DNA from 4 places in the Paenibacillus sp. J14 genome. Region 4 is predicted to be linked to each of the others. Evidence: predicted binding sites of a transcription regulator. Region 4 holds the regulator's gene; each other region holds the start of a gene.
The links. The regulator Rex, encoded in region 4, represses fermentation and respiration genes when NADH is low (regulators of the CRP and FNR family bind a similar motif). The targets are predictions, from matches to a motif close to TTGTGAAATATTTCACAA.
Positions count from the first base shown of each region.

Region 1 (7,397 bases), on a different contig from region 4:
GGCGGGGCTATACCCGTGCTTCACGGCAGCGGCGGCAAGCTGAATCCTCAGCGGAGGCCGATCCGCCGTTTCCTCAGACTAAAGGGCAGCAATGGTCCAAGCTCCTCAAGGTTGCGCTGCCGATCAGCTTGGCTTCGCTGGGGGTGCCGCTGATCAGCCTGGTGGATACGTTCACGCTGCCGCGGCTGCTCTCCGCCCATGGGGAAGAGCTGCGGATCATGGCCCAGGTGGGGATATACAACCGCGGTATCCCGTTGGTTCAGCTCGTCACGATGCTGGCGACGTCGCTGTCGGTCTTGTTTGTGCCCGCGATGGCTGAGTTGCAGATGAAGGGAGACACCGAAGCGATTCGGCGTCAGGTGCAGCTGGCTTTGCGCTGGTTCTGGCTGATCGGCCTGGCGGCTTCGCTGGGCCTGGCCTTGCTGGCCGCGCCCATCAACGTCATGCTGTACGAGGATGCGGCGGGATCGGCCACCCTGGCTTGGGTGGCCTGGACGGCGGCGCCCGGCGCGCTGGTCGCGGCGACGAGTGCCCTGCTCCAGGGCCTCGGCCACGTGCGCGCTCCGGCGCTGCACCTGCTCGCTGCGGCATTGCTCAAGACCGCGTTGAACGCGGTGCTCGTGCCGCAGCTTGGCATCACCGGCGCCGCCATCGCCGGCGTCGCCGCGTACGGCGCCGCAGCGGCGTTGAACGCCGCGCTGCTGCTGCGCCGGGTCCAGCTGCGTCCGCGCCTGCGGGACGCGCTGGGGCGCCCGGCGGCGGCCGCGCTGGCGATGGCCGCCGCGGTGCTGGCGCTGCGCCTCGCCGCCGCCGAGCTGCCTATGGGCCGCGGGGTAGCTGCGGCGGTGAGCCTGCTCGGCGTGCTGCTTGGCGCAGCGGTGTTCGTTGCAGCCGTGCTGCGCACTCGGCTGCTGAGCGCGGCAGAGCTGAGCGCCCTGCCGCGGGTCGGCCCGAAGCTGCTGACGCTGCTTCGGAAGCTGAGGCTGCTGCCATAGCGCTTCGCCTTGGCGTAAGGGCCGTACGAAGTTGAACTTTGCGGATGTGACGCAGAAAATTTCAGTTTGACCGCCAGCAATGGTATAGTAATAACATGCTGAACGGACAGGGAGTGAAAGGCATAACATGAGCGCAACCATTACGGTAGTCGGCCTCGGCTCGGGAGATCCCGACCGGCTGACCTTAGGCAGCCTGAAGCGGCTGCAGGAGGCGGGAGAACGTTACGTCCGGACGAAGGACCATCCGGTGGTGGATTGGCTGGAGGAGACGGGCGTTCATTTTACTTCGTTTGACGAGGTGTACGAAGCGAAGGACGATTTTCCTTCCGTTTATGAGGAGATTGCCTCCAGACTGTTGGCGCGGGCCAAAGCAGGTCAGGAGGGAGAGCATATCGTGTACGCCGTTCCCGGGCATCCCCAGGTGGCCGAAGCGACGGTGAAGCTGTTGCGGGAGCGCTGTCCGGAGCAGGGAATCTCGCTCGATATCATTGGCGGGGAGAGCTTTCTGGACGAAGCGTTTGTTCGCCTGGGCTTTGATCCGATCGAAGGATTCCTCCTGGTAGACGCCTCGGAGGTTCGAGGGGAAGCGATTGACCCAAGACGGCATACGCTAATTGGACAAGTCTATGACCAGATCACCGCTTCAGAAGTCAAGCTGGGGCTGATGGAGCTGCTGCCTGACGATTATCCGGTCGTTGTGGGACATGCCCTTGGGGTAGCGGGCCAAGAGCGGATCGAGCGCGTTCCGCTGTTTGAGCTGGATCGGATTACGGGTTACGGGAACCTGTCCCTGGTCTATGTCCCAGCCAGCGAGGACGATACGCTGCGTAACCGCAGCTTCCAGCGGCTTCATGAGATCGTGTCGATATTGCGCAGCCCGGGCGGATGCCCATGGGATCGCGAGCAGACGCATGAATCGATCCGCAAAAATCTCATCGAAGAAACCTACGAGGTGCTGGAGACGATCGACGACGACGATCCCGACCACATGCGCGAGGAACTTGGCGATCTGCTGCTGCAAATTATGCTCCACTCTCAGATGGAGGAGGAGACGGGCACTTTTACGGTGTATGACGTCATCCAGGAGCTAAATGAGAAGCTCATTTACCGTCATCCGCATGTCTTCGGGAATTTGAGTGCCGAGGATGCTGAAGCCGCGCTTAACAACTGGGAAGCGATGAAGGCCGAAGAGAAGAAACGCAAAGGCCTCCAGCCGGAGCGCCAATCAGTCATCAGCGGGGTGCCGCGCGATTTGCCGGCTTTGATGAAGGCGTACAAGCTTCAGAAGAAGGCGGCCAAGGCCGGATTCGACTGGGAGGACATCGACGGGGTATGGTCCAAGCTGGAGGAAGAGATCCGCGAGCTGAGGGAAGCCGTCGCGCAGAAGCAAGATGCCGAGGCGCAGGAGATGGAATTGGGCGACGTATTGTTCTCGGTGGTGAATGTGGCTCGCTATATCGGGGTGGATCCGGAGCAAGCCCTCTCGCGGACGATCCGCAAATTCACGGAGCGGTTCCATTATGTGGAGGATCGGCTTCGTGATCTGGGCAAAACACCTGGCGACAGCACATTAGCTGAAATGGACAAATTATGGGACGAAGCTAAGTCGAAAGAACGGGAATGATGGGAGAAAAGGACTAAATTTCAGTTTTTTTGCGAAAAAAGCAAAAAAAGTTCCCTGAGAGTGCAGGATTTTTCAAATCAAGCAAGAATACTCTTACAAAGATAACCATCTGGTGCTTGGTAGGCTTGAAGGCAGGCCTGAAGCCTATAGTGCCAAGGTATCACCTATTTCTTTAATTATTGGGAGGCATTATTAATGAACAAAACAGATCTGATCAACAACATTTCCAGCAAAAGCGGTTTGACGAAAAAAGACGTTGAATCCGTATTGAATGGTTTTCTCGGTGAAATTACCGATGCACTGGCTAGCGGTGACAAAGTTCAACTGATCGGCTTCGGTACGTTCGAAACTCGCAAACGCTCCGGTCGTACGGGCCGTAACCCGCAAACCGGCAAAACAATCGAAATCCCAGCTTCCACTGTTCCAGCATTCAAAGCAGGCAACAAACTTAAAGAAGCTGTAAAATAATGCGTCTCGATAAATTCCTGAAGGTATCACGGTTGATCAAGCGGCGCACCGTGGCGAAGGACGTCTCCGAACAAGGCAGAGTTCTGATCAACGGGCGCGAATCCAAACCGAGCAGTACGGTGAAGGTGGGCGACGAAATTACGGTTCAATTCGGCCAGAAGCTGGTGACCGTGCGCGTCGAACGTCTGGTCGAAACGACTCGTAAGGAAGAAGCTGCTTCGATGTATACCTTAATCAAGGAAGAGCCGATCGCCAAAGAGACCGGTCTGGACTGGTCCTGACATAGTGACGCTCAGAGCGTGCTCCGTTTCTTCGGGGCATGCTCTTTTTTTACCTCACAAGAGTGTAAAAAAAGTCCTAGCCAAACTGTGAATTCATGGTAATATAGTAAATACACTTCTTAGAAAACTCCTCTGTGTCAACCTCATGTCGAAATCATCGACGCTGCGCACGCGGCACACATCCACGAATCACAATCGCACCTAACGATCAAGCAACTTTCCATCGAACGAACCATCGAACTAACCATCTTCGGATCATCAAGCCACCAACAGACGCTGTAACCATCCCACTTAACAACAGACCTATCGTCGCTTAAGGTCGCAGCTCACTATGAAGAAATCGGGGTGATTCAATCAACGAAGACAATTTAAAACGCTTACAAAGTGAAAATATTCACAATTATTTCGTTCATCATTTTTCACGACAGCCATAGGGTATACCAAGGTCCATAATCCAGTCTTTCCAAAGGATGATTGCCTGATGAAACAGCTCGTGCACAAGCTCTATGCGCGGGGGGAGCTCTCCAAGGTGGAGCTCGTCGATCTACTGGAGCATATGGATGTCGAAACGCGCAAGGAGCTCTTCCGCTTGGCCCGTCTCAGGCGGGAACAGGCTTATGGGAACAAGGTGTATTTGCGCGGTTTGATTGAATTTTCGAGCTACTGTCGGCGGAACTGCTTGTATTGCGGACTGCGGGCGGGGAATCGTGAGGCGGAACGTTATCGGCTCAGCCCGGAAGAGATTCTCGAGTGCTGCCGGGAAGGATACGAGCTGGGCTTTCGCACGTTTGTGCTCCAGAGCGGGGAGGACCCCTGGTATACAGCCGATCTGCTGGCTTCCTTAATTCGGGACATCAAGGGCGGGTTTCCGGATGCAGCCATCACCTTATCCATCGGCGAGCGGGAGGCGGGCACCTACCGATTGCTGTATGAAGCGGGGGCGGATCGCTTTTTGATGCGTCATGAAACCGCTTCCCGGAGGTTGTACCAGGAACTGCATCCTTCGATGTCCTTTGATCACCGGCGCCAATGTTTGGAGACACTGCAATCGATCGGCTATCAAGTGGGTGCAGGCTTTATGGTCGGATTGCCCGGCCAGACGGCGGAGGATTTAGCGGAGGACTTAATCTATCTCCTAGCGCTCAACCCGGACATGATTGGCATCGGCCCGTTTATTCCCCATGACAAGACGCCGCTTGCTCAGGCGAAGGCCGGGTCGCTGGAGGATACGCTGGTGATGGTCGCGCTGGCCCGCCTATTCCTTCCCGAAGCCTTAATACCCGCGACGACTGCGCTCGGTACGTTACACCCGCAAGGCAGGGAGTTGGCGCTGAAGGCCGGGGCCAATGTGGTCATGCCCAATCTGTCACCCGTTGCCGTCCGCAAGAAATACGCCTTGTACAACAACAAAATCTGCACGGGGGATGAATCCGCCCAGTGCAGGCATTGCCTTGAGCTGCGGATTGAAGCCGCAGGCTTTTCCGTAGATATGGGAAGGGGGGACAGCTTGAAGGCGCTGGCAAGCCGCCATCATGCATAGTCCATCGTTTGCCAAGCAGTCGATTGAGTCAAAGAAAGGCGGCAGTTTCATTTTGTTATTATTCGTGAAATATTTCACAACAAAACGTAGAGGAGACGTGGCGAATGAGCATTTTGACTAAAACCAATGACCTTGGCTTTTTTGAAATTCGGCTGGAATCCATCGGCGGGCTCGGCGCCAACCTGGCTGGGAAGATGCTGGCGGAATCCGGGGTGCTGGGGCTTGGCCTCAACGGTGCCAGCTTCTCGTCCTATGGTTCGGAGAAGAAGGGTTCCCCGGTGAAGAGCTTCATCCGCTTCTGTGAGCCGGACGTGGAGATTCATGATCACAGCCCGATCGAGGAACCCCACGTCATTGGCGTGTTCCATGAAGCGCTGCACAAGACGGTCAATGTTCTAAGCGGCTTAAAGCCTGACGGGATCGCGCTGGTGAACTCGACCCGCGATTTTGAGGAAATACGGCGCGATCTGAAGTTTCCTTATGGGACACTGGCGGTGGTGGACGCAATGGGGATCGCCATCGACGAACATACGAAGGTGAACACCTCAATGCTGGGGGCGTTGTTCCGGATATGCGATTTTCTCGATCCGGATTCGATGCGCGAAGTGATTAAGCATACGTTCCAGAAAAAATACCCGCACTTGGTGGAACCCAATTTGCGCACATTTGACCGGGGATATCATGAAGTACGTTTCCAGACGATCCCGGCTCCCGAAGGGGTACAAGGGATGCAATTCGAACGGCCGCAGCCGCTGCTCGGTTATAAGACGCAGGCTCTGGGCGGCATCATTCGGGCGCAAGGCAATAGTCTGCTGAAGGATTTGAGCGGGTCCCGGCAGGGGTTTGTACCGGAGTTGGATCCAGACAGCTGCATCCATTGTGCCAACTGCGACTCGGTTTGTCCTGATCTGTGTTTCGTGTGGGAGACCGGGGAGGACAAGAAGGGGCGTCCGCAAATGTTCTTGAGCGGCATCGACTATCAATATTGCAAAGGTTGTCTGAAATGCGTGGAAATCTGCCCAACGGGGGCGCTTAGCATGCGTCGGGAGGAGCCGGGATATGCCGACAGCCACCGCGTTGCTCACGTCTTTCAGTAGAGTTTTTTCCAAGGTCAAGGTGTATGGAACTCGCAGAAGAGCCTAAAGGAGGACTTTATCGATGTCTATAACCGAAGAGAAAATCACAAAAATGACGCTGGCGGAACAAACGACGGCCTTCGAATCAGGCAATGAGGCGGCAGCTATGGCGGCGGCTCAGATCAACTACCATGTGATGGGGTATTTTCCGATCACCCCTTCCACGGAGATTGCCCAAATTCTAGACCAGAAAAAGGCGCAAGGCTTGCATGATATCCAACTGATTGCGGCGGATGGGGAGCACGGCTCGGCGGGGATCTGTTATGGGGCCGCGCTCGCTGGGGCTCGGGTGATCAATGCGACCAGCGCCAACGGGTTCATGTACATGCTCGAACAGCTGCCGGTCCAGTCCGGAACGCGGTTCCCGATGGTGCTGAACTTGGTGACGCGTTCGATCAGCGGTCCGCTGGACATTCGCGGTGACCACTCCGATTTGTATTTTGCGCTGAACACCGGCTGGTTGATCCTGACGGCGAGCACCCCGCAAGCAGCCTACGACATGAACATCATGGCGCTGAAGTGGTCGGAACATCCAGAGGTTCGGCTGCCAGTGATCGTTGCCTATGACGGGTTCTTTACGTCCCATCAGAAACGGAGATTAAGTTATTTCAAAGACGCCAAGACGGTTCGGGCGTTCGTAGGGGATACACCGCCGGTTGGATTTGATCACGTCGTTGATCCGGCGCAGCCGATTTCGGTTGGTGCGCATATGAACGGCGACGACCTGTTGAATAACCACTACCAGTTGCACTTGGCTCAGGAGCGGGCGGCCGAAGTGTATCAACAAATCGCTGCTGAATTTAAGGTGATGTCGGGACGTGACTACCCGGTGCTCGAACTGTATCAAATGGAAGATGCGGAGGTCGCTTTATTTCTGCTGAACTCGGCGGCGGAAACGGCCAAGATGATCGTTGACAAGCTGCGGGCGCAGGGGGTTAAGGCGGGGCTCATTCGGCCCAACGTCATTCGGCCCTTCCCGGCGGAGGAGATCCGCACCGCGCTGCGGGGCGTCAAAGCGCTGCTGGTGGGCGAACGCGCTGATTCCTACGGCGGTAAAGGCGGCAATATGACGCATGAAATCCGCTCCGCGCTGAAGTTGGATCCGGCGAATCAAACGATTGTGTTGTCCCGCGTGTTTGGTCTGGGCGGCAAAGACTTCTATCCGGATGAAGCGGAAGCGTTCTTCAACCTGGCTATGGAGGCGATGAACCGAGGCGAAGCCGCGGTACCGTTTGATTATTTCGGGCAGGTCCCCGGCGATCCGGTGCACGAACTCAGACCGATCTTGACGCCGCAGCATGGCGATGCCTTTAACAGCGGGCTGATTCAAGTGACGCCGGATGAGGCGACCGG
Region 1 covers NZ_JADQ01000048.1:1,928-9,324, forward strand. Annotated here, with positions in the region: gene M891_RS0116805 (putative polysaccharide biosynthesis protein) at 1-995, shown strand, start outside; gene mazG (nucleoside triphosphate pyrophosphohydrolase) at 1,123-2,619, shown strand; gene M891_RS0116815 (HU family DNA-binding protein) at 2,815-3,087, shown strand; gene M891_RS0116820 (RNA-binding S4 domain-containing protein) at 3,087-3,368, shown strand; gene hydE ([FeFe] hydrogenase H-cluster radical SAM maturase HydE) at 3,850-4,908, shown strand; gene M891_RS0116830 (2-oxoacid:acceptor oxidoreductase family protein) at 5,013-6,005, shown strand; gene M891_RS0116835 (thiamine pyrophosphate-dependent enzyme) at 6,067-7,397, shown strand, end outside.
Region 1: the regulator Rex is predicted to act here: its motif matches at 3,751-3,768, upstream of hydE ([FeFe] hydrogenase H-cluster radical SAM maturase HydE).

Region 2 (7,397 bases), on a different contig from region 4:
TAAAACAAGCCGGCATGAAAGCCGTCATACTGACCTGCAAACATCATGACGGCTTCTGCCTCTGGCCCAGCCGATACACGAAGCATACGGTCGCATCCAGCCCGTGGAAAGGCGGCAAGGGGGATGTGGTTCGCGAAGTTTCGGACGCTTGCCAGAAGGCCGGGCTGAAATTCGGAGTATATCTGTCGCCTTGGGATCGGACCGAAGCCAGCTACGGGGAAGGAGCCGCGTATGACGATTTTTACGTGAATCAACTGACGGAGCTGCTTACTCAATATGGCGAGATTAGCTGCGTGTGGCTGGACGGCGCCAACGGAGAAGGCCCCTCCGGCAAGCGGCAGCAGTACGATTGGGACCGTTACTATGAGACGATTCGCCGGCTGCAGCCGCAATGCGTGATCAGCGTATGCGGCCCGGATATCCGCTGGGTTGGCAACGAGGCAGGGCATACGCGGCGGGAAGAATGGAGCGTTGTACCTCGGGCTTTGCAAGATGCGGAGAAAACGGCGGAAAAATCGCAACAAACCGATGACCCGTCCTTCGCTCGTTCGATCAACTCGATGGAAGAGGATCTGGGCAGCAGGCGGGCGATTGCTCGGTATGGCGGAGAATGGGTGTGGTATCCGGCTGAAGTGAACACGTCCATCCGTCCGGGGTGGTTCTACCATGCCGAAGAGGACGGGCAGGTGCGGAGCGACCGTGAACTGTTCGACATCTACTTGAAATCCGTTGGCGGTAATGCCATGTTCCTGCTTAACATCCCGCCTAACCGGGATGGGGTGATCGCAGCGCCGGATCGTGAAGTTCTGGCCAAGCTGGGACGCCGAATCCAGGAATTAAATGATCCAAGGCTGAACGAAGGGGCCGTATGGATAGGATCGAGTGCCGCTTCCCAGGAGGAGGCGGCCGAAGCTCTTGCCGAGGCCACACCGGATCGCGCTTGGAGACCGTCTGCGTCGGATGCTGAGCCTTGGGTACAAATCGTTTTACCGGAGGCGAGGGCATTTAACGCGGTTATTTTACAGGAACAGATTGAACAAGGACAGCGGGTAGAGGCGTTTGAGCTGTGGGCATCGGAACTTACCGAGGATAAGTCCAACGAGGAAACTGCACTTCTCGGTGAATGGCGTTTGATTGGAGAAGGTTCGATAATCGGTTACAAGAAGATTGTCATCCTTCCGGTTACGACAGCCCGGAGGGTGAAGGTTGTTTTTAAACAGTATCGTGAGTATCCGACTTTGGCGGCAATCCAACTCTCATTATTAAGCGAGTAACGATATAGTGACTGGAATCGAAAGGACCCCCTCATTCACATCACGTGATAGGGGGTCCTTTCGATTTGCACACGTTACGCCAAAGCTCCAAGAAACATGGCCATATCTTCCTCTACATTCGTAATGCCCCCGATGCCAAACTTGTCGATCAGGACCTTCGCTACGTTGGGGGACAGGAAGGCCGGCAAAGTAGGGCCGAGGTGAATGTTCTTGACACCGAGATGGAGCAGAGCGAGCAGGACGATGACGGCTTTTTGTTCATACCAGGCAACATTGTACGATATCGGCAGCTCGTTGATATCCTCAAGACCGAACAATTCCTTTAGTTTCAGTGCAATGACGGCGAGTGAATAGGAATCATTACATTGACCCGCATCAAGGACGCGGGGTATCCCGCCAATATCCCCCAGGTCCAGCTTATTGTATTTGTACTTGGCACAACCGGCGGTCAGGATCACGGTATCCCGAGGAAGTGCCTTAGCAAACTCGGTGTAGTAGTTCCGCGATTTCATTCGTCCGTCACACCCCGCCATAACAAAAAACCGTTTGATCGCACCGCTCTTCACTGCCTGAACGATCTGATCCGCCAAACGAGTCACGGTATGATGGGCAAAGCCGCCGACAATATGCCCGCTTTCGAGCTCGGTTGGCGGCGGACAATTTTGGGCATGCGCGATGAGTGCTGAGAAGTCCTTTGGCTTCCCGTCCTTGCCATCCGGAATATGACGTGCTCCAGGATAACCGGTGTTCCCCGTTGTGTAAAGTCGATCCCGGTAACTATCCTTTGGCGGCACGATACAGTTGGTCGTCATCAGAATCGGACCGTTAAAGGCTTCGAATTCTCTCGCTTGCTGCCACCAGGCATTGCCGTAGTTGCCAACGAAGTGGCTGTATTTTTTGAAAGCCGGATAGTAGTGGGCAGGGAGCATTTCGCTGTGGGTGTACACATCGACGCCGGTGCCTTCGGTTTGGATCAGCAGCTCTTCTAAATCCTTCAAATCATGGCCGCTGATCAATATTCCGGGGCGATTCCGTACACCGAGATTGACCTGGGTTACTTCCGGATGACCATAGGTGCTTGTATTGGCTCGATCCAACAAGGACATGGCTTCGACGCCATATTTGCCCGCTTCCAGGACCAAGGCGACAAGATTATCGGTTGTTAAGGTATCGTCCAAGGTTGCAGCCAGCGCCTGGCGCATAAAGTGATGAATCCTTCCGTCGGTATAACCCAATTGATAGGCATGGTAGGTGTAAGCGGCCATCCCCTTAAGTCCGTAGGTTAATAGTTCACGTAAGGAACGAATATCTTCGTTGGCGGTAGAGAGGACCCCGACCTGTTGGGCTTTACCTGCGAACTGGCTTTCATCTCGAGGCTCCCAGAGCGCGGCATCGGGTAAGACAGCCTCATCGTCAGAGTGCTTCTTCATCCAGTAGCTTCTAACAATATCTCGCAAGGCAAGAGCCTCCCGGATATGGCTCACGAAATAGTTGCGATCAAAATTAGCGTTCGTTATTGTCGCAAACAAGGAGTTCATGGTAAATACGGATAGCTGCCGGTCAAGCGGCTCCGGCAGGTCGCTGTCTAAGGCAAGGAATGACGCCCCCTTGAGGACATAGACCAACAAATCCTGCAGATTCGCAACCTCCTCAGACTTTCCGCAAACACCTGTGATGGTGCAGCCCGTTTCACCCGCGGTCTCTTGGCATTGGTAACAGAACATGGACGGCTCGTGACGCGTATCGGTTGGGATTTGACTTTGGTTCATCGAGAAACCTCCTTGATTGATTTCGAAGACAGGAGGTGCTGAAAATTGTGTTGATTTTCACGTAGTTAGATTTGAGACACTGCACCTCCGTTTCTGCCAGAAGCATATCGCTCGATCGGCAGCGATTGAGTGACTGGGATCACAGTCATTTCCACAAAATAGCAAACAAATAACAGAATCTCTTTACCTAGGAAAAATATGCTATAATCCAATTCATAATAGATAAGGGGGGATATGGAAATTGGTAAAAAAGATCATGAAATCAATCCTTTGGGGACTATTGGGTATAGCGATCTTAGGTATTGTGATCGGGTTTGCCACAGACCATTTTACGTTGGCTTACCGAATTATGCTGGTGTTGTTCCTCGTTTTCAGCGGATGGGGTACCTTCTACTATGTAAAAAATCATGAGCGGCAGTATTTAGACGATTATCGGCGGTATAACCGTTCATACGATAACGTCACTCGAGAAGATGACTTATTAAGATAAACGAATTTCGGATCAACTTCGGTTTGAGGCTTGATCATTGTGGGAGCGAGATCTATCTCGCTTCTTTTTGCATTTAGGTTCGTGTTCCTCTTTGCAGTACTCAAGTCACCGTGATGTTCTTCCTAGACGAAGTGTGATGAAAATTATACAATACGGGAAGTTAACCACGAGCTGCGTGAACTTTCAAATGAGGTGAAACGATGCAACGAACACAGAAATGGCGCAAACGGGCTGTACTTTTCGGCTTGACGGCAATGCTGACGATCCTCTTATCCGGGTGCGGAGGCGAGGCGAATCCGAAGGACAAAACGGCGGCCGCAGAGCCGACCTCAAGACAATATTATATTTTTGATACGGTGGTTAACATCAAATTGTATGAGGACCCGAAGGGCGAAGAGCATTTGGATCATATCGATGCGATGTTGAAAACGTTGGACGAGGAGCTTAGCCGGACTTTGGAGACAAGCCAGCTCTACAAAGTGAATCAGGAGGCAGGCGTAGAGGCGGTTGAAGTATCCGAAGATACGATAGAGGTATTAAAACGCTCGCTGAATTATGCCAAGGAGACGGATGGGCTGTTTGACCCAACCGTTGGCGGATTGGTTGATCTTTGGGATATTGGACATGAAGATGCCCATGTTCCGGCTCCGGAGGACTTGCAGCGGGAGCTTAGCTTGGTTGGTTATCAAAATGTGGTGATGGACGAAACCAAGCGAACGATTTTTCTGAAAACACCGGGGATGATTCTGGATCTCGGCGGCATCGGAAAAGGGTATGCGGCAGACAAAATCGCAGCTTATCTTCGTGAAGAAGGCGTAAAGAGCGCATTAGTTGACCTTGGCGGCAGCAGTATCATCGTGGTTGGAAGCAAGCCGAACGGTGACGACTGGATCGTTGGACTTCAGGATCCTGACAGCTCGCGCGGGACGACGATGGGGACTATTCGCTTAAACGATCAGGTGATTAATACCTCGGGAGTCTATGAACGGTATTTTGTTGAGGACGGGGTGATGTACCACCATATTCTTGACCCCAGAACTGGCGCGCCGGCGCAAAACGAGCTGAAGAGCGTAACCATCTTAACGGATAATGCGACGGATGCCGATGCGCTATCTACTGTGGTTTTTGTGATGGGCTTGGAGAAAGGGATGGAGTTTGTTGAAAATTATAATGAGGTAACGGAAGCCTTGTTCATCACGAAGGACGACAAAATTTATGTCACATCGGGACTTAAGGATCAGTTTAAAGTGACCAACGAGCTGTATACGCTGATCCAAGAATAGTGAACTCTGGACGTTCAAGCGATTGGACGTCTTTCTTGTCTTTCTTGCTTATCGGGCGCTGTCTTTGACGAGAAGCGCAGTGAAGATAAGAGATAACAGTAGGATCATTCCCATACCGACCATCTGAAGGATATTGGCATAAGGATCAGGAAACGTTAGCACTGCAAACAGAACATCCTTAAGGAGGAAAAAGAATATCTTCCATATGCCCCAAAAGACAAGAAGGATCACCGCCCATTTTTTGAAGGACTTCATGCAAGGTACCTCCGATTGATCAAGATTTCGATTGTATTTCGCCAGATGTTCTTCCTTATATACTAAAACGAAAGAGATAAGGAGTTGGTTTCGATGAAATTGATGTTGATTTCGGATATTCACGGATCAAGCGCTTGGCTGGACCGGGCGATGGCCAAAGTAGCCGAGGAGCAGCCAGACCAAATCATTATGCTGGGGGATTTCCTGTATCACGGGCCGCGAAATCCGCTGCCTGACGGTTATGATCCCAAGCGGGCCGCGGCGACGCTGAACGAACATAAGCATCAACTCATCGCTGTGCGCGGGAACTGTGATGCGGAAGTGGACCAGATGTTGCTGGAATTTCCGATGATGGCGGATTATGCCATGCTCTACTTGGAGGGACGACGTATTTACGTCACGCATGGGCACGGATACAGCATCGATCAGCTTCCGCCATTGGCGCCGGGTGACGTGTTTATTCAGGGGCATACGCATGTGCCAGTAGCCGATATCAAAGATGGCATCTACGTCCTGAATCCGGGGTCCATCGCATTGCCGAAGGAGAACTTCCCCAATTCCTATGGCCTCTTGGAAGCAGGAGCGTTTAGGGTAAAAGACTTTACTGGTAACGTCATCAAACGGATTGAGCTTGCTCCATGACCAACGAACGGATCGAGCTGCAGCTTCGCACCCTTCCAGCAGCGCCGGGGGTTTATTTGATGAAGGACGCGGTAGGAGGCGTCATTTATGTTGGCAAGTCGAAGAACTTGCAGCAACGGGTACGTTCTTATTTTCATGCCTCCCGTCACCGCTCCAAGAAGGTGGAGAGATTGGCGCATAATGTGAAGGATCTGGAAATCCGCAGGACTGACACCGAATTTGAAGCGCTGATGCTGGAGTGCCGGCTGATTCAAGAACTGAAGCCGATGTATAACAAAAAGATGAAGAGTCCACTCGGTTATGTTTATTTAGCGATCTGCGACACAGACGGGATCTGGGACCTGGAAGTTGCTGATGTGCCGGACGCCCCGGGAACCCGCCAAATTTATGGACCGTATTCGGCGAGTAGGTATGCTGTTGAGGCGGCTGTCCAAAGCGTTCGCGAAGCTTTGCGTATCGCTTGCAGCCGTCCACGATCAGCGCCCATTGGATTTCCCTGTTTGAACCATTCGCTGGGCTTATGTCTCGGCGCATGCTTAGGCGGGGAAGCGGTTGAGCGCAACAACCGCATGATGGATCGGTTTACTGCGCTGCTGGATGGCTCGGATTCCAGCCTCCGGGAGGAGTTGGAGAGACGAATGCAGGACGCCTCCGAACGATTTGATTTTGAAGCCGCAGCCAAGCTCAGGGATGCTCTTCATGCCATCGATCTGTTTGCGAGGCAGGAGGAGATTGCCGGATTTATAGAGCAGAACGAGAATTTCGTAGTTGTGGAGCGCCTGAGTGAGCGGGAGACCAAATGGTTCATCTTGCAGCGAAATACGATCCTGTATAGCCAGAAAGTTGAGCTACTTAGAGAAAGCTCCCAAGCCTCTATGTCTCTGGAAATGGCGGAGCAGGCAGTGGTCTATCTAAGACATCGTTCTTTTCTGACAGGCAAACCTACTCGGGATGAAATTGATGAGGCGCGGATCATCTACCGTTATTTACAAAGCAGCGACTGCCGCTATGCGCAGATTCCACAGGCATGGATTGATGCTCTGGATAAGGCGCGGATTGCACAGCTGATCGAAGAGATTCTCTAACAAAATCTATGAAATCATCTTCCTATTGACAGCGTTTACAATAATAGTTTATGTTTGATATGGAAATATAAACCATTATTGTAATTAAGGGGGATTTGTGATGATCATGAACCAACCGAATGCTGTCCGTGACATCCAGAGATTACTCCGAACCATCCTACTCACGGTGCTACTTACTGCAATGACCTTAAGTAACTCAATGTTTGCACCTTCGGCTCAAGCTGCGGAGGGAGATTCCAGTACGAACGTGTCAAGAATCGAGCAGAGCGGCTTCCTGAAAGCTAGTGGTGCGGTGCTGCGGGACAACTATGGCACAGGGAATATCGTCAATCTGCGGGGGACCAATCTTGGCGGCTGGCTGTTGCAGGAGAGCTGGATGTCACCGCTGGGCGTGAAGGATGAATGGACGCTGCGCGAAACGTTAACGAACCTGCACGGCGCGCAAACGGCGGAAAGCTTGATCAAAACGTATCAAGACGCCTGGCTGACTACACGGGATTTGGACAATATCAAAAACATGGGGATGAATATGGTCCGCGTGCCGATTCTTTACCTGGAGCTGATGGACAAGTATGGCAACTGGAAGGCGGATCCGTGGA
Region 2 covers NZ_JADQ01000012.1:91,822-99,218, forward strand. Annotated here, with positions in the region: gene M891_RS0106430 (alpha-L-fucosidase) at 1-1,274, shown strand, start outside; gene hcp (hydroxylamine reductase) at 1,349-3,043, opposite strand; gene M891_RS23425 (hypothetical protein) at 3,300-3,533, shown strand; gene M891_RS0106445 (FAD:protein FMN transferase) at 3,734-4,816, shown strand; gene M891_RS0106450 (hypothetical protein) at 4,865-5,071, opposite strand; gene yfcE (phosphodiesterase) at 5,165-5,713, shown strand; gene M891_RS23430 (GIY-YIG nuclease family protein) at 5,710-6,798, shown strand; gene M891_RS0106465 (cellulase family glycosylhydrolase) at 6,899-7,397, shown strand, end outside.
Region 2: the regulator Rex is predicted to act here: its motif matches at 3,089-3,106, upstream of hcp (hydroxylamine reductase).

Region 3 (7,397 bases), on a different contig from region 4:
GCGGCAGCGGCGGGATTGCCGTCTTGGTTCCAGGCGTCTTTCATCATGAAGGCGCCTTTTCGGCCTTCGTCGGTGGAGTCCTTCGCTTTGGCTCGTTCCAGTTGCTGCTGGGTGTAGTCCTCTTTTTTACTCATCTGACGCACCTCCTATACTATGTGTGGTTACTTAGTATTCCCAAAGTTCCTTTCCGCAAAAAAAAGAAAACCCGCCAAAGCTCAACCTCCTTGGAGTTCAAGCCTTGACGAGTCCTATCTCAGGATCGTTCTACTTATTGCGCCTTCACGAACTCGGCCGCCTTCACGCCGGCCTGACGTCCGAAGATGATAATATCGGCTACGGAGTTGCCGCCGATCCGGTTATCCCCGTGCAACCCGCCGGTCACTTCGCCAGCGGCGAACAGCCCTGGGATCGGGTTGCCATCCTTGTTCAACACTTCCGTGTTGGTGTTGATTTTTACGCCGCCCATGGTGTAGTGGATGCCGGGAGCGATTTTGATGGCATAGTACGGTGCGCCGGACAAATCGTAATCCATCCCGGTAGTTCTGCCAAATTCGGCGTCATTTTTACCTTGTACAGCTGCGTTCCAGGTTTCCAATGTCTTCGCCAATGCATCTTCCGGTACGCCCATAGCTTCAGCCAAAGCTTCAATCGTGTCACCTTGGATCACAAAGCCCATCTTTTCATATTGTTGAATCGCTTTAGCCCGGGATTTTACGCCGGAATCAAAAACAAGGTAGGCTGATTTCTCAGGCAGGGCATTGATCGCAGCCGTCACCTTATCACGTGTATCCATTTCATTATAGAAACGTACGCCTTCGCTGGAAACTAGGATCGCACCTTCACCGCGCACGGCCTCGCCGATCAGATAGGATTTCTCCTGTTGAACGGTTGGGTGAACTTGGATCTGATCCATATCCACGGTAACGCCGCCCAACTTCTCAATCATCGTAATGCCATCACCGGTGCTGCCAACTTGGTTGGTCGTGACATATCCCTTTAAGTCCGGTCTAAACTGGGTGATCATTTCCGGATTCGCCCCGTAACCGCCGGTTGCGACGATGACAGCTTTGGCGGTAATCGTTTTTTCCTCGGTATCGTTCAAAACGACCTTCACGCCGCTCACTTTCCCGTCTTGCTGAGTAATCTCCTTGACGTTGGCGTTGACAAACAGCGGAATGCCTTGTTCTTCAACGTTTCGTACCAGGCCATCCACCAGGTATTGTCCCACGGCGGAGCCGTCTTCCGGACGGTGGGTGCGTTTTTCGCTCATGCCGCCGGTAATCGTCAGGTTATTCAAGCGGATGCCAATGGCATCAAGCCAATCGATCGCTTCGGCGGAATGGTCAACGAAGTAACGAAGCAGTTCGGTATCATTCGTATTGTGGCCGCCTTTGAGTGTCTCTTCATAGAACTTGTCGTTGCTGTCTTCAATGCCTTGTTCCTTTTGGAATTTCGTTTCTGAGGCGTTCATGCCCGAGGACGATTTCGTTGTATTGCCCCCAGCCACCGGCATTTTCTCAAAAATCACCGGGTTCATGCCGCTCGCTTTCGCTTCCAGTGCCGCGGTCATGCCAGCACCGCCTGCGCCGATGATAATGATATCGTAGCTATCCTTCAACTGATCGTGAGGGGTATAGCTTTTTTCGGATGCGCCGGCTACGGCTTCGGCTTCGCTTTCCTTAGCCTTATCCGTCTGACCGCCCGCCTGCGTCTGGTTCTGATTTTGAGCCTGGTTCTGAGGCTCGTTCCCATTGTTGCCGCATCCCGTGATGACCAGCATCAAGGATAAGACGAGAATGAGTGCTGCTGTTACTTTCTTGTGCATGATAAACCCTCCACTTTTGTCTTTATAGGGACGCTGTTTCTCTTTCGTTCCCCTGGGGAGAGGATAACATAAGGGCTCGTCATAGTAAGTGAAACATTTCACAAATAAACAGGCGATCAAACAACAAGTTTTGATCTTCGAGGGCGCCAACAAAAAACGAAAAGGCAACTCCACCAACCCCAATAGCTTGGCGGAATTGCCTTTATTTTGGCATGCTCTACACAGCTTCCATCTTCTGCGCGGTATACAAGCGGTAGTACAGACCGCGTTTGGCCATCAGCTCGTCATGCGAGCCGGATTCGGCAATCCCCTTGTCGGAGACGTACATGATGCGGTCGCAGTTCTTCACCGTCGACAGCCGGTGCGCGATGATAAATGAGGTGCGTCCCTTGAGCAGCTCGTTTAGGCCTTGCTGGAGCAGACGCTCTGTCTTGGCGTCGATCGAAGAGGTCGCTTCGTCCAGAATCAGAATACGCGGATCGGCCAGCAGCGTCCGGGCGAACGAGATGAGCTGCCGCTGTCCTTGGGACAGCTTCGAGCCGCGCTCATTCACTTCCGTGTAGTACCCTTGCTCAAACTCGCGGATGAACTCGTCAGCGCAGACTGTTTTGGCCGCGGCAATGACTTCCTCTTCGGTGGCGTCCAGCTTCCCATAGCGGATATTATCCATGATCGTACCCGAGAAAATAAAGCTGTCCTGCAGCATAATCCCCATCTGGCTGCGCAGCGACTTCAACGTCACCTGCGAGATGTCGTGACCATCGATCAGAATCGCGCCTTCGCTTACATTGTAGAAGCGCGAGATCAGGTTCACGACCGTGGTTTTGCCCGCACCCGTCGGTCCGACGAGGGCGATGCTTTCCCCGGCTTTGACCTCAAAGTTCAGGTGCTCCAGAATGTTCAAGCCGGGATCGTAAGCAAACGTAACGTCTTTGAATTGGACGTTGCCCTGTACCGGCGGCAATGCCTTCGCCCCTGGTACATCGCTGACCGTCACCGGTTCATCCAGCGTTTCGAAGATCCGTTCCAGGTACGCTACGGCGTTAATAAAGTTGTTGTACAGCTGTGACAAGTTCAGAATCGGCTGCCAGAAGCGAGCTGCGTAGTTACTCATCGCAAGGATGACCCCGAAGGTCACGCCTTGCGGCCCCATCGCAAGCAAGCCAACCATATAGATCAATGTCGTGACGATCGTCGCCAGGTTATCCACGGAGAACGGGATCAGCGCGTTGTAGCGCAGCGCCCGCATCCATTCCTTGCGGTAGTTGCCGGCGAGGCGAGTGAAGATGCCTTCGTTATGCTTCTCACGGGAGAAAATTTGCGTCACGCCAATCCCGCTGATACTCTCCTGCAAATAGGCGTTCATGTTAGAGCTTTTGTTAGATACAGCCTGCCATGCCCGGCGCTGCCGGGTTTTGATCAGCAGCATGACGCCGAGGAACACCGGCAATCCGGCCAAGGTGACGAACGACAACCGAACATCCACCGCGAACATAAACACCGCGATAAAGATCAAGTTGACGATCTCCAAAATAAAGTTGATGATCCCGTTGGACAACACGTCGGATACCGCATTGACGTAGTTAACGACGCGGATCAGGATTTTCCCTTGGGGACGGTCGTCGTAATATTTGAACGGCAGCTGCTGCAGATGCTTAAACAGATCCGTTCGGATATCGAAGATGATATCCTGGCCAACCCGGGTCATGATCCGGGAGCGGATTGTCGCCAGCTCAACGCTGACCACGATCGTGAGCAACATCAGCGCAGACCATCCGACCAGCGCGCCAAACGCTTTTTGCGGAATCGTCACGTCAACGACATGCTGGATAATGAGCGGCGCGGACAGCGCGATCGCCGCAGACAAGGCGCTCAGCACGAACGCGATGATCATCGGCTTTTGCTGCTTCCGGATGTACACCATGGCACGTCTGAAGTGTTTTATATCAAAAGGAGACTCTAGATTCTCATCCACATCGAACTTATTTCTAGCCATGGCTACTCACCGTCCTTCCGATCCCTTCATTTTGAAGCATAAATACATCGTAATAATAGCCGCGCTTCGCGAGCAATTCGGCATGGGTGCCTTCCTCAATCAGCCGTCCGCCGTCCAGAATCAGAATGCGGTCTGCTTCGGCCGTAGTCGACACACGCTGAGCAATGATCAGCTTCGTGCACGGGAAGTTCAGCTCGCGCAAGCTCTTCTGGATATGTTCCTCGGTCTCTAAGTCCACCGCAGAAGTAGTATCGTCGAGGATCAAAATCGGTCGGCGTACCGCCAGCGCCCGAGCCAGCGCAATCCGCTGCTTCTGTCCGCCGGATAAGCCGACGCCGCGCTCCCCAACGATGGTGTCATATCCTTCCGGCATTTTCGTAATAAAATCATGTGCCGCCGCAAGTTTCGCATACTCTCTCGTTTGTTCCTCCGGCAGCTCGGGATCGCCGTATGCGATGTTTCCGTCGATCGTATCGGAGAACAGCAGCACGTCCTGGGTCGCGATGCCGATGTTGCTGCGGAGCTCATCAAGCTCCAGTTCGCGGACGTCCACGCCGTCTACCAACACTTGCCCATCGGATACGTCGTAAAAGCGCGGGATCAGGTTCACGAGTGAAGTTTTGCCCGAACCGGTTGAGCCCATAATGGCGATCGTTTCTCCCGGCTTCACGGAGAAGCTGATATCGTGAAGCACTTCGTTGCTGTCATATTTGAAGCTGACGTGCTTAAATTCGATGCGTCCTTCGTAACGGCGCTTATCGATTGCGTTGTGCTCGTTGACGATTTTGGGCTTGGCGTAATAAATTTCTACAATCTTACTCAAGCTGGCGAAGAAACGTTGGATATCGTTAATGATAATGCCGATGTTGCGCATCGGGTTGGACACGGCCCAGATCAGCGCGGAGAACGCGGAAAATTCCCCGAACGTAATCCGTCCCTGCATGACAAAATATCCACCGGCCAGCATCAAGATCACGTTAAACGCTTGGGCGAACGTCTCCAGGTACGGGAAGTAGTCCAGCCACACGAGCGCCGCTTTCTTGTTCGCTTCAGAGAAGTGAACGTTCTTATCGGTAAATTTCTCAATTTCAAATTCTTCACGAGCAAAGGCTTTAACGACGCGGTTCCCCGAGATGTTCTCTTGGGTGATCGTATTCAGTTGGGACAACCGCTCGCGCAGATCTACGTACATCGGACGGACCTTTTTCGCGAAGATGTAAGCCACGACGAAGATGGGAGGCGCCAAGACCAGCAGCCACAGCGTCAACACGGCATCAATGGTGAAAAAATAAGCGACGGCCGCAATAAAGATCGTCAGCGATTCAATAATCGTCTTGATGATCCACGCCATCGAGTGCCGCACCATGTCCAAGTCCCCGGTCATCTTGGTCATCAGGTCCCCGGTCCGGTTATGGTCGTAGTATTCCATATCTTGGCCTTGGATTTTGTTGTACAGATAGATGCGGACTTTGTACAACATATTTTGCGAAGCCTGCTCATATTGCATCGTCGTCAAATAAGCTAGCCCCGTCCGCAGCAGCGAGAACCCAATCATCCCCAAGCAGAGCACGATCAGCAGTCCCCGTTGCTCCGTTAAATTTTGCATTGCATTTTCACCTGTGATAAACGTGTCAACAATCTGCTGGCCGATGTACGGATTGATAATCATGAGCGAGGAGCCCACGACGGAAAGCACCAGCGCGGTGATATACCTGGCCCGGTTGCCTTCCAAATTCTGCCACAGCCATTTGAGTTCAAACAATTCTGATCACCCGTTTCTGTTTGTTGTTGCAAGCTGTTAAAAGCAATCTTCATTTTCGCAAATCATCGTGATTATACCACAACCGTTCACAGGTAAAACCCGCATATTCCAGCGTGTTGTCACGTAGGTTTGCGTTTTCGTGATGGGATCGCCTCTTTGCTTTTATTTCGGTAAATTCTTTAGAATATGAAGTGAATTGCTCCAATTTTGCAGGCCGATACGAAAAAAATTTGAAGGAGGGATCGCCATGGTCGAAAATTTCGTGATCGTACCGCTAACCGCAGAAGATCGAGAGCAAGCCTGCCGCGTATTCGAGCAGACGATTCCGGAGGCGTTTGCCGCGGAAGGGCTCGGACATTTAATAGAAGATATCCGCGAAGAAGTGGATGGAAAAAGAAAGCTGGTGAACGCCGCCCTTGGGGCTGCATCCAGCTCTGATCCGCATGGGGAAGGGAAAACAGCGGGGGAGAGCCCCGTCCTATTTCTCGTTGCGAAGATCGGGCGGGAGGTGGTGGGGACGATTTCCTTTGGCCCTTGCGGGAAGGAAACCAGGGATTGCACCCAGCACGCGTTGGATGAGGTTGGCGAGATGGGAAGCTTGTACGTGCTGCCCGCCAATCAAGGACAAGGCATCGGGGCGGCGTTGATCGAGGCGATGGCGAAGGCGCTGCAAGAGCGGGGGATCGAGCGGTTCTGTCTCGACAGCGGCTATAAGCGGGCGCAGCAGAAGTGGCTGCGTAAGTTCGGCGAACCTTATGTCGTGGCTAAGGACTACTGGGGGCCGGGGCAGGATCATATGGTTTGGTTGTGTCAGGTGAGGGATTACGCAGTGCGCAGGTAAGTAGTGGCATCTGCCCCCATTCATGAGGTACAGCGAGAAGGAAATAACGCTGCAACAGGGCCTTATCCGAAGGCTCTGTGGGAAGGAGAACATCAAACGGTCGACAACGTGCACGCATTTGAACCGTTCCGGCCTCAACTCTCCATTTGCCGGGTTACCTGTGAAGTGTTATATTGATAGGATTGGTGGAACGAGCTTCAAGCCTTGGGCACTTCCTGCCAAAATTAGTGTTCCGGCAGTAAGGCCGGCAAGGAGTTATTTATGCAATTTAAAGAACTGAACCTGATCCCATCGATCTTAAAAGCGTTGGAACAGGAAAACTATACGACACCTACGCCCATTCAACAACAAGCGATTCCTCCGATTCTGGGCGGCCAAGACTTATTGGGTTGCGCGCAGACCGGTACGGGGAAAACCGCAGCATTTGCCATCCCCACCCTGCAGTTGCTGCATAAGGATGGCGCCCCGCGCGCAGGCCGACGGAACATCCGCGCGCTTGTGATTACGCCAACCCGCGAGCTGGCGCTGCAGATTTACGAGAATTTTTGCGCCTACGGCAAGTACCTACCTCTGAAATGTGCAGTTATCTTTGGCGGCGTGTCGCAGAAACCGCAGGAGACTGCACTGCAGAAAGGCGTAGATATTCTGGTAGCCACGCCGGGAAGGCTGAACGATCTCATGCAGCAGAAGCTGATTGATCTGAAGGACGTGGAGCTTCTGATTTTGGATGAAGCGGACCGCATGCTGGACATGGGCTTTATCCATGACGTGAAGAAGATCATCGCCAAGACGCCGTCCCAACGGCAAACCTTGCTCTTCTCTGCCACGATGCCCGGCGCGATCGCGCAAATGGCTAATTCCATCTTGAGAAATCCCGTCAAGGTGGAGATTACACCGGTTTCCTCCACAGTGGACACGATCGGGCAGTATCTATACTATGTGGACAAAGGCAACAAGAGGGATCTGCTGATTC
Region 3 covers NZ_JADQ01000020.1:269-7,665, forward strand. Annotated here, with positions in the region: gene M891_RS0109650 (hypothetical protein) at 1-134, opposite strand, end outside; gene M891_RS0109655 (flavocytochrome c) at 269-1,825, opposite strand; gene M891_RS0109660 (ABC transporter ATP-binding protein) at 2,043-3,821, opposite strand; gene M891_RS0109665 (ABC transporter ATP-binding protein) at 3,814-5,583, opposite strand; gene M891_RS0109670 (GNAT family N-acetyltransferase) at 5,831-6,424, shown strand; gene M891_RS23645 (DEAD/DEAH box helicase) at 6,686-7,397, shown strand, end outside.
Region 3: the regulator Rex is predicted to act here: its motif matches at 1,912-1,929, upstream of M891_RS0109655 (flavocytochrome c).

Region 4 (7,397 bases):
TGATTTTGAAACGACGGGTAACCAGTCCTCTGATGAAATCATTCAAGTGGGACTTGCCATTATAGAGCCGGATCGATCAATTTCTCAGGTGTATCGTTCCTTCGTTAAGCCGGGCGTACCGATTCCTCCGTTTATTACGGGGTTAACGGGCATTACCGAAGAGGATGTGAAGGATGCGCCAGAGCTGGACGAAGTGATGGTGGAGATGGTTCCACTACTTAACGACGTCGTGTTGGTTGGGCACAATGTAGCGTTTGATTTTAACTACCTGCAGAGCGCCTTGGACAAGACGGGGTATTTGCCGTTTACAGGACGGATTCTGGATACGATGGATTTCCTGAAAATTCTGTTCCCTTCACTGACTTCCTACCAGCTAGGGATGGTGGCGGCGGAGTTTGAGGTGGAGCATGAGCGTCCGCACCAGGCGGACAGTGACGCATTGGCGACAGCGCTGATTTTCCTCAAATGCTTGGAGGAATGTGACCGATTGCCGCTATTGACTTTACAGCGTTTGGCAGATCTGTTTGCCGGTGAGGACAGCGATCTCGGGTGGTTTTTTGATGCCATGGTGCAGGAAAAAGAGCGGGAAGCTTTGCCAAGCGAAGACGGCTATGTCTACTACCGCCAATTCGCCTTGCAGGTGGAAGATTGGCTCGACATCGAAGCGCCAAGGGACAGCACGGAACGTAATCCGCTGGAGAACGTGACCTTCGAGCAGTTTATGGAGCAGGTCCGAGAACGGCTGCGGGAACGATTGCCGCAGTACGAGGAACGGGAAGCTCAGAACATGATGCTACACGAGGTCATGCGAGCTTTTGAGGAAGATAAGCACCTGCTCGTTGAGGCTGGAACTGGGACGGGCAAATCCTTGGGATATCTGCTGCCGGCCATTTACCACAGCGTCAAGAATGAAGAGAAGGTCATGGTGAGCACGCACACGATCAACCTGCAGGAACAGCTTAGAGAGCGCGATGTGCCGTTGTTGACGGAGGTCGTGCCTTTTCCGTTTCGTGCAGCCGTTTTTAAAGGTAGGCAGCATTATTTGTGCTTGCGCAAATTTGAACATAAAATAAATAGAAAAGACTTCTCTACACCTAAAGAAGATGTGATGACGGCCGCGCAAATGGTCGTATGGCTGACCCAAACAGAAAGCGGCGATGACGAAGAGCTGAATCTCGGCAATCGCGGCGGTGATTTTTGGGAGACAGTGGCCAGTGAGTCGGAATCCTGCTTGGGCCGCTCCTGTCCTTGGTTCCGCAAATGCTTCTATCATCGCGCAAAACACGAAGCCGGTGTCGCGGACGTGGTGATTACGAACCACTCCAAGCTGTTTACAGACATCCAGGCGGGGCATCAGCTGCTGCCGGGCTACGAGCGATTAGTAATCGATGAAGCGCATCATTTAGAGGATGTGGCCGGCAAGCATTTGGGGATTCATATGAAGTATTTTACGGTTGTGCATACGCTGACCCGGCTGTATAAAGACAGCAAGACGGGGCAATTGGCCAACCTCCGCAGCACGCTCGAAGCGTCAGCCGCAGAGAAATCCTCGGATTGGTGTTCGGTCATCGACGGAATCTTCCCTACGCTGGTGGATGTGAAGGAGAGCTGGGACAAGCTCAGCGAGTTGCTGTTCAGCTTAATGCCTGACCGCAGTGACGCCGCCCCTGGTGATCCTGGACAGTTCGTGTACCGGTTGCTGCCGAATCGCAAGCCCAAGGATTGGGAGACGTTGACCGCGCTAGAGAATCAAATTTATGTAGGTCTCGGCGACGTGCTTCGGAAAGGGGAGCGCCTTCTGTCCGAAATCCGAGAAGAGCAGGACGATTATGCAGCGGAGAGCTTGATCACCGATATTAGCGGGTTGTTTAAAGATTTAGCCGGAGAACGGGAAGCGCTTCGTTTCTTCATGAAGCTGGAGAGCGAGGACACCGTTTATTGGATGGAAGCGAACGGGAACTTCCGCAGCCGGTCGCTGCAAATGTATGCGGTGCCGATTGATGTCAGCGCTCAGTTGAAGCAATTTTTCTTCGATCGGAAGAAGAGCGTCGTCATGACGTCTGCGACTTTATCTGTTGATAAATCGTTCCAATATATGATTGAGCAGCTTGGTTTGACGGAGGCAGCGGAAGAGGATCGGTTGATCACCGCGATGCTGCCATCGCCGTTTAATTACCGTGATCAGGCGCTGCTGGTGATTCCGCGCGATTTTCCAAGTGTGAAAGGCAGCGTGGGGGATGATCATTTCATTAACACGCTGGTTCAATCGCTGGCGGATGCCGCGGTGGCGACACAGGGGCGCATGCTAGTGCTGTTTACATCGTACAAGATGCTCAGGCAGGTGTATGACCCGCTAAAAGGACGGCTTGCAGCGGAAGGCATCACGGTGATCGGGCAAGGGATGGACAGCGGCAGCCGCACCAAGCTGACCCGGCGCTTCCAAGGGAACAGCGCATCGGTGCTGCTCGGGACAAGCAGCTTCTGGGAAGGGGTGGATATCCCTGGCGAGGCGCTGACCAGTTTAGCAATTGTACGCTTGCCGTTCCAGCCGCCAAACCATCCGCTGGTGGAAGCGAAGAGCGAACGTCTGCAGCGGGAGAAGAAGAATCCATTCATGAAGCTGTCTGTCCCGCAGGCGGTCATTCGCTTTAAGCAAGGGTTCGGACGACTTGTCCGTTCGTCGCAGGATCGCGGCATCGTGATCGTTTATGATACCCGGATCCTGGAATCATATTATGGAAAATATTTCTTATACTCATTGCCAGGACCGAAGATGGAGCATATGCCATTAACTCAAATGGTGCCGCGTATCTCGGAATGGTTAAATCCCGAAGCCTAAGCCGCTTCATAGATCGTAATGGAGAATAGGGGGAACAATGCATGAAGTCAGAGAAAATTTCGGACGCTGTCGTCCGCAGACTGCCGGTTTACCTGCGTTTCTTAAATGAACTCAGCCGCCGTGAGGTGCCAACGGTGTCCTCCCAGGAGCTTGGACAGAAGCTGGACCTGAATCCGGCCCAAATCCGTAAGGATTTGGCTTATTTCGGCGATTTTGGCCGGAAGGGGATCGGTTACGATGTCGCTTATTTGATTGAGAAAATTCAACAAATTTTAAATCTGGATCAGCAGATTAACGTCGCGCTGGTAGGCGCCGGGAATCTGGGCCAGGCCCTTTCGAATTATAATGCGTATTTGAAGGATAATATGAAGATTGTTGCGGTGTTCGACGCTTCGCCGGCGAAAATTGGTAAGCAGATCAACAACATTACGATTCAGCCGATCGAAGAGCTGGCGGAAACTGTTCGGGCGAAAAATATCCGCATTGGCATCATCACCGTACCGGATACAGAAGCCCAACGGGTGGCGGACGAGCTGGTGGCCGCCGGAATCGGTGCGATTCTGAACTTCGCGCCAACGATTCTGAAGGTTCCGCCGGAAGTTCGGATTCATGCCGCTGATTTCACCACAGATTTGCTGAGCTTGGCTTACTACTTAGAAAACGGAAAGGAAACAAGCAACGTATGAGTTGGAAATGGTTAATTAAGAACGGGACGTTTGCCGTTTTAGATGCGGAACGTCCTGTGGTTCGCGGATATATGCTCGTTGAGGGCGATACGATCAGCTATATTGGGGAAGAGCGCCCGGAAGGCGTGGAAGGCGCCGAGACTTTGGACGGCAAAGGGTTGTTATTCTTGCCGGGCCTGATCAATACCCATGGCCATGCGGCGATGTCGCTGCTGCGCGGTTACGGAGATGACATGGTGCTGCAAACCTGGCTGCAGGAGAAAATGTGGCCAATGGAAGCCAAATTTACGGCAGCGGATGTGTATGCCGGTACGGCATTGTCCGTGTTGGAAATGCTCAAGGGCGGCACGACGACGTTCCTGGATATGTACGATCATATGGACGAAGTGGCCAAAGTCGTGGAGGAATCAGGCATTCGCGCCGTGCTGATGCGCGGGGCCATCGGTTTGTGCTCCCCGGAAGAGCAAGATCAGAAGCTCAAGGAAGCGATCGCGTTTGCGCAGAACTGGCACGGCAAGGCAGAAGGACGCATCACCACGATGATGTCACCGCATGCACCGTACACCTGCCCGCCGGCCTTCATCGAGAAATTTGTGCAAGCTGCCCATGATCTCGATTTGCCAATGCATACGCATATGTCGGAGACGCGCGCCGAGGTAGAGCAGAACGTGAACGATTACGGCGTCCGTCCGGTAGAGCATTTGTTGAAGCTGGGGATGTTCTCCCGCCCAACCCTGCTTGCCCATGCGGTGCATTTGACCGACGAGGAAATCGATATCTTGGCAGCCCACGGGGTTACAATTTCGCATAACCCGGGCAGTAACTTGAAGCTGGCTAGCGGTGTCGCCCGCGTACCTGAACTCTTGAAGAAAGGCGTAGTGGTATCGCTGGGGACCGACGGTCCGGCGAGCAACAATAACCTGGATATGCTGGAGGAGATTCGTTTGGCTGCGCTGATCCATAAAGGCGTATCCGGCGATCCAACGGCGGTTCCGGCACTGGAAGCCTTGAAGATGGGAACGGAATACGGTGCAAAATCGGTCTTCTTGCAAAATACAGGCAAGCTGGCTGCAGGCATGAAGGCAGATATTATCGCCTTGAACACGGAGCAAGCCCATTTCCTGCCGAGAACAGATTATATCTCCCATACCGTTTACTCCGCTGGGGCCAAGGACGTGGAGCATGTCTGGGTGAACGGCAAGCAGGTTGTCAAACACGGGGCTTGCTTGACGCTGGATGAGGAACGTATCCGCTACGAGGCGCAGGCGGCGTTTGAGGGACTGCTGGCACGATAATGAGCGGCGCGCGGTTTCCAGAAGGAGGCTGCTTGCATAGGAAGGGAAAGGAAGAGAAGCTTGAGGAAGCGAACGAAATGGATCCTGCTGTCCCTTGTGATCCTGTTGATCGTGCTCCTGGGTCTCCACCGGTTTTATCTATACATTCATGAGGATACGTGGGAAGCCGAAAGAGCCGCCATTCAGCAGGCAAAGCAAGAGACAGATCTCGTCCGGGGCGACAAAGTTTGGAAGTCGGTATGGGATGAAGTCATCTGGGTCGTACAAGGTGAAGATGCCTCCGGTCGTCAGATGATGGTCTGGCTGCGGGAAGGACATGATCCGGAGATACGCCTACTGGCTGATGGCAAGTCCGAGAGCCAAATGCGTGAGATTATCAAACAATCGTTGCCGGGGATCCGAGTGGTTCGGCTGCTGCCAGGCATTTACAATAATCAACTGGTGTGGCAGCTGTTCTATAAAGAGAAGGACCACCATTACTACCGGTTTTTCAGTTTCACGACCGGCGAAGCTTTGCCGGAAGTGTTCACCCTGCCGAATCGTTGACGGGGAGTCTACGAATGAATCATATCTAACGGTTTCGTTGTTTAGGCGAAGAGCCTGAATGGCGGAACCGTTTTTTATGTTTGGCTTGAGAAATTGTAGCATTTCGGGTTAGAACTACTAGACTTTATTTTTAAATATATTCACACATTCCTTCGAATTTATATATACGATGTGATATACTGTTACTTGTAGTTTTGATATACGTGAATATATACAATATAGTAGATTATTTATATAGATAAGGGGGACATCACGTGAAACTGCGTATTGGACCAATTGCTGCAAGCATTGCTATTTCCGCCCTTGTTTTATTTGGTGGATGGTTCTTATATCGGCAGTGGGCGATTGAGCGTCCGCTGGAGAATATTGTGAAGAGTGTAGATGGGGTTAATCATGTCGATATGAATGTGAAGGCGGATGAGCTGGAACTGAAGCTGAATTTGAAGCCCAGGACGGATTTGGGTGAATTGGTTCGGCACATCGAAAAGAACGGGGAGAAGCAAATCGGCAGCCGTACATTGAAGCTGAATATCGAGGATCATTCCTCGCCGGAGCTTGACCAGTTGTGGGAAAATGCGATGTTTACTGTCGCTCAGGCCATGGAAAATAAGCAATATACCCAAATTACGGCTGCGCTGAAACAGATGGAGCAGGAGAACAGCAAGCTGCAGGCTACGGCGGAAATGGATGAGAAAAACGTGTACATCACCTTAACAGACGGACAATACAGCAAATTTATTATTTTGCCGCGTACGCCGGAACGGATGGGGGTGTGGCCAAATGCGTAAATGGATCATTGAAGCTGCGCTTGGCTTTATACTTGTACTCATTGTCTTTTTGGCGGTCATTGGCGTGAACATCATTCCACTCGTTACAGCTATCGTGTTATTCGGTGCGGTATTTGCCATGCTCAAAATGCGCGGCGGCATTACGATTGGAGCCGCCCAAGAACGGAAACGCAAGAAGCGCGGACCCGCGAAGCTGACCTTTGAGCAGATTGGCGGTCAGGAGAGCGCCAAGCAGGAGCTTTGCGAAGCGCTGGATTTCATGGTGCGCCATGAGGAAATCAGCAAGTTTGGCATCCGGCCGATTAAAGGGATATTGCTGACCGGTCCTCCTGGAACCGGCAAAACTTTGCTTGCCAAAGCAGCGGCGCATTATACAAACGCGGTGTTTGTGGCCGCTTCCGGCAGTGAGTTTGTAGAAATGTATGTTGGCGTGGGGGCTAGCCGGATTCGTGATCTGTTTAAAGAAGCGAGAACCCGCGCGGCCAAGGAAAACAAGGAAAACGCGATTATTTTCATTGATGAAATCGAGGTCATCGGCGGTAAACGTGAAGGCGGACAGCAGCGGGAATACGATCAAACGCTCAACCAGTTGCTTACGGAAATGGACGGCATTTATACGTCCGACACGCCGCGGATTTTGCTGATTGCTGCAACCAACCGCAAGGAGATGCTGGACAGTGCGCTGCTGCGGCCGGGCCGTTTTGACCGACATATACAAGTGGATTTGCCGGACAAGAAGGGACGCCGCCATATCCTCGAACTGCATGCCGCGAATAAACCGCTGCGGGAGGACGTCGACTTGGACAAGATCGCCGAGGAATCGTTCGGCTTCTCCGGCGCTCAGCTGGAAAGCGTAATGAATGAAGCGGCAATCTATGCGATGCGGGATGGCGTGGATCAAATCACCCAGGAACATCTGTCAGTCGCGATCGATAAAGTGCTGATGGGTGAGCAGACCGATCGTCAGGCAGCAGAGGAAGAGAAACGTCGCGTTGCTATCCACGAATTGGGCCATGCGATTGCTGCAGAGGTTGTTGCTCCGGGCAGCGTCAGTCAGGTTGCTCTAAGTCCGCGCGGAAGAGCGCTGGGTTATGTCCGGCACAATCCGCAGGACGAGAAGTACTTGTATACGAAATCGTACCTGGAAGGTCAAATCATGATCGCCTTGGCAGGGGCTGCCGCAGAAGAAATTTATTATGGCGGTCGCAGCACCGGATCAAGTAACGATTTCGAGCAGGCGTTA
Region 4 covers NZ_JADQ01000031.1:23,281-30,677, reverse strand. Annotated here, with positions in the region: gene dinG (ATP-dependent DNA helicase DinG) at 1-2,839, shown strand, start outside; gene M891_RS0113095 (redox-sensing transcriptional repressor Rex) at 2,881-3,525, shown strand; gene M891_RS0113090 (amidohydrolase) at 3,522-4,820, shown strand; gene M891_RS0113085 (cell wall elongation regulator TseB-like domain-containing protein) at 4,881-5,366, shown strand; gene M891_RS0113080 (hypothetical protein) at 5,621-6,154, shown strand; gene M891_RS0113075 (AAA family ATPase) at 6,147-7,397, shown strand, end outside.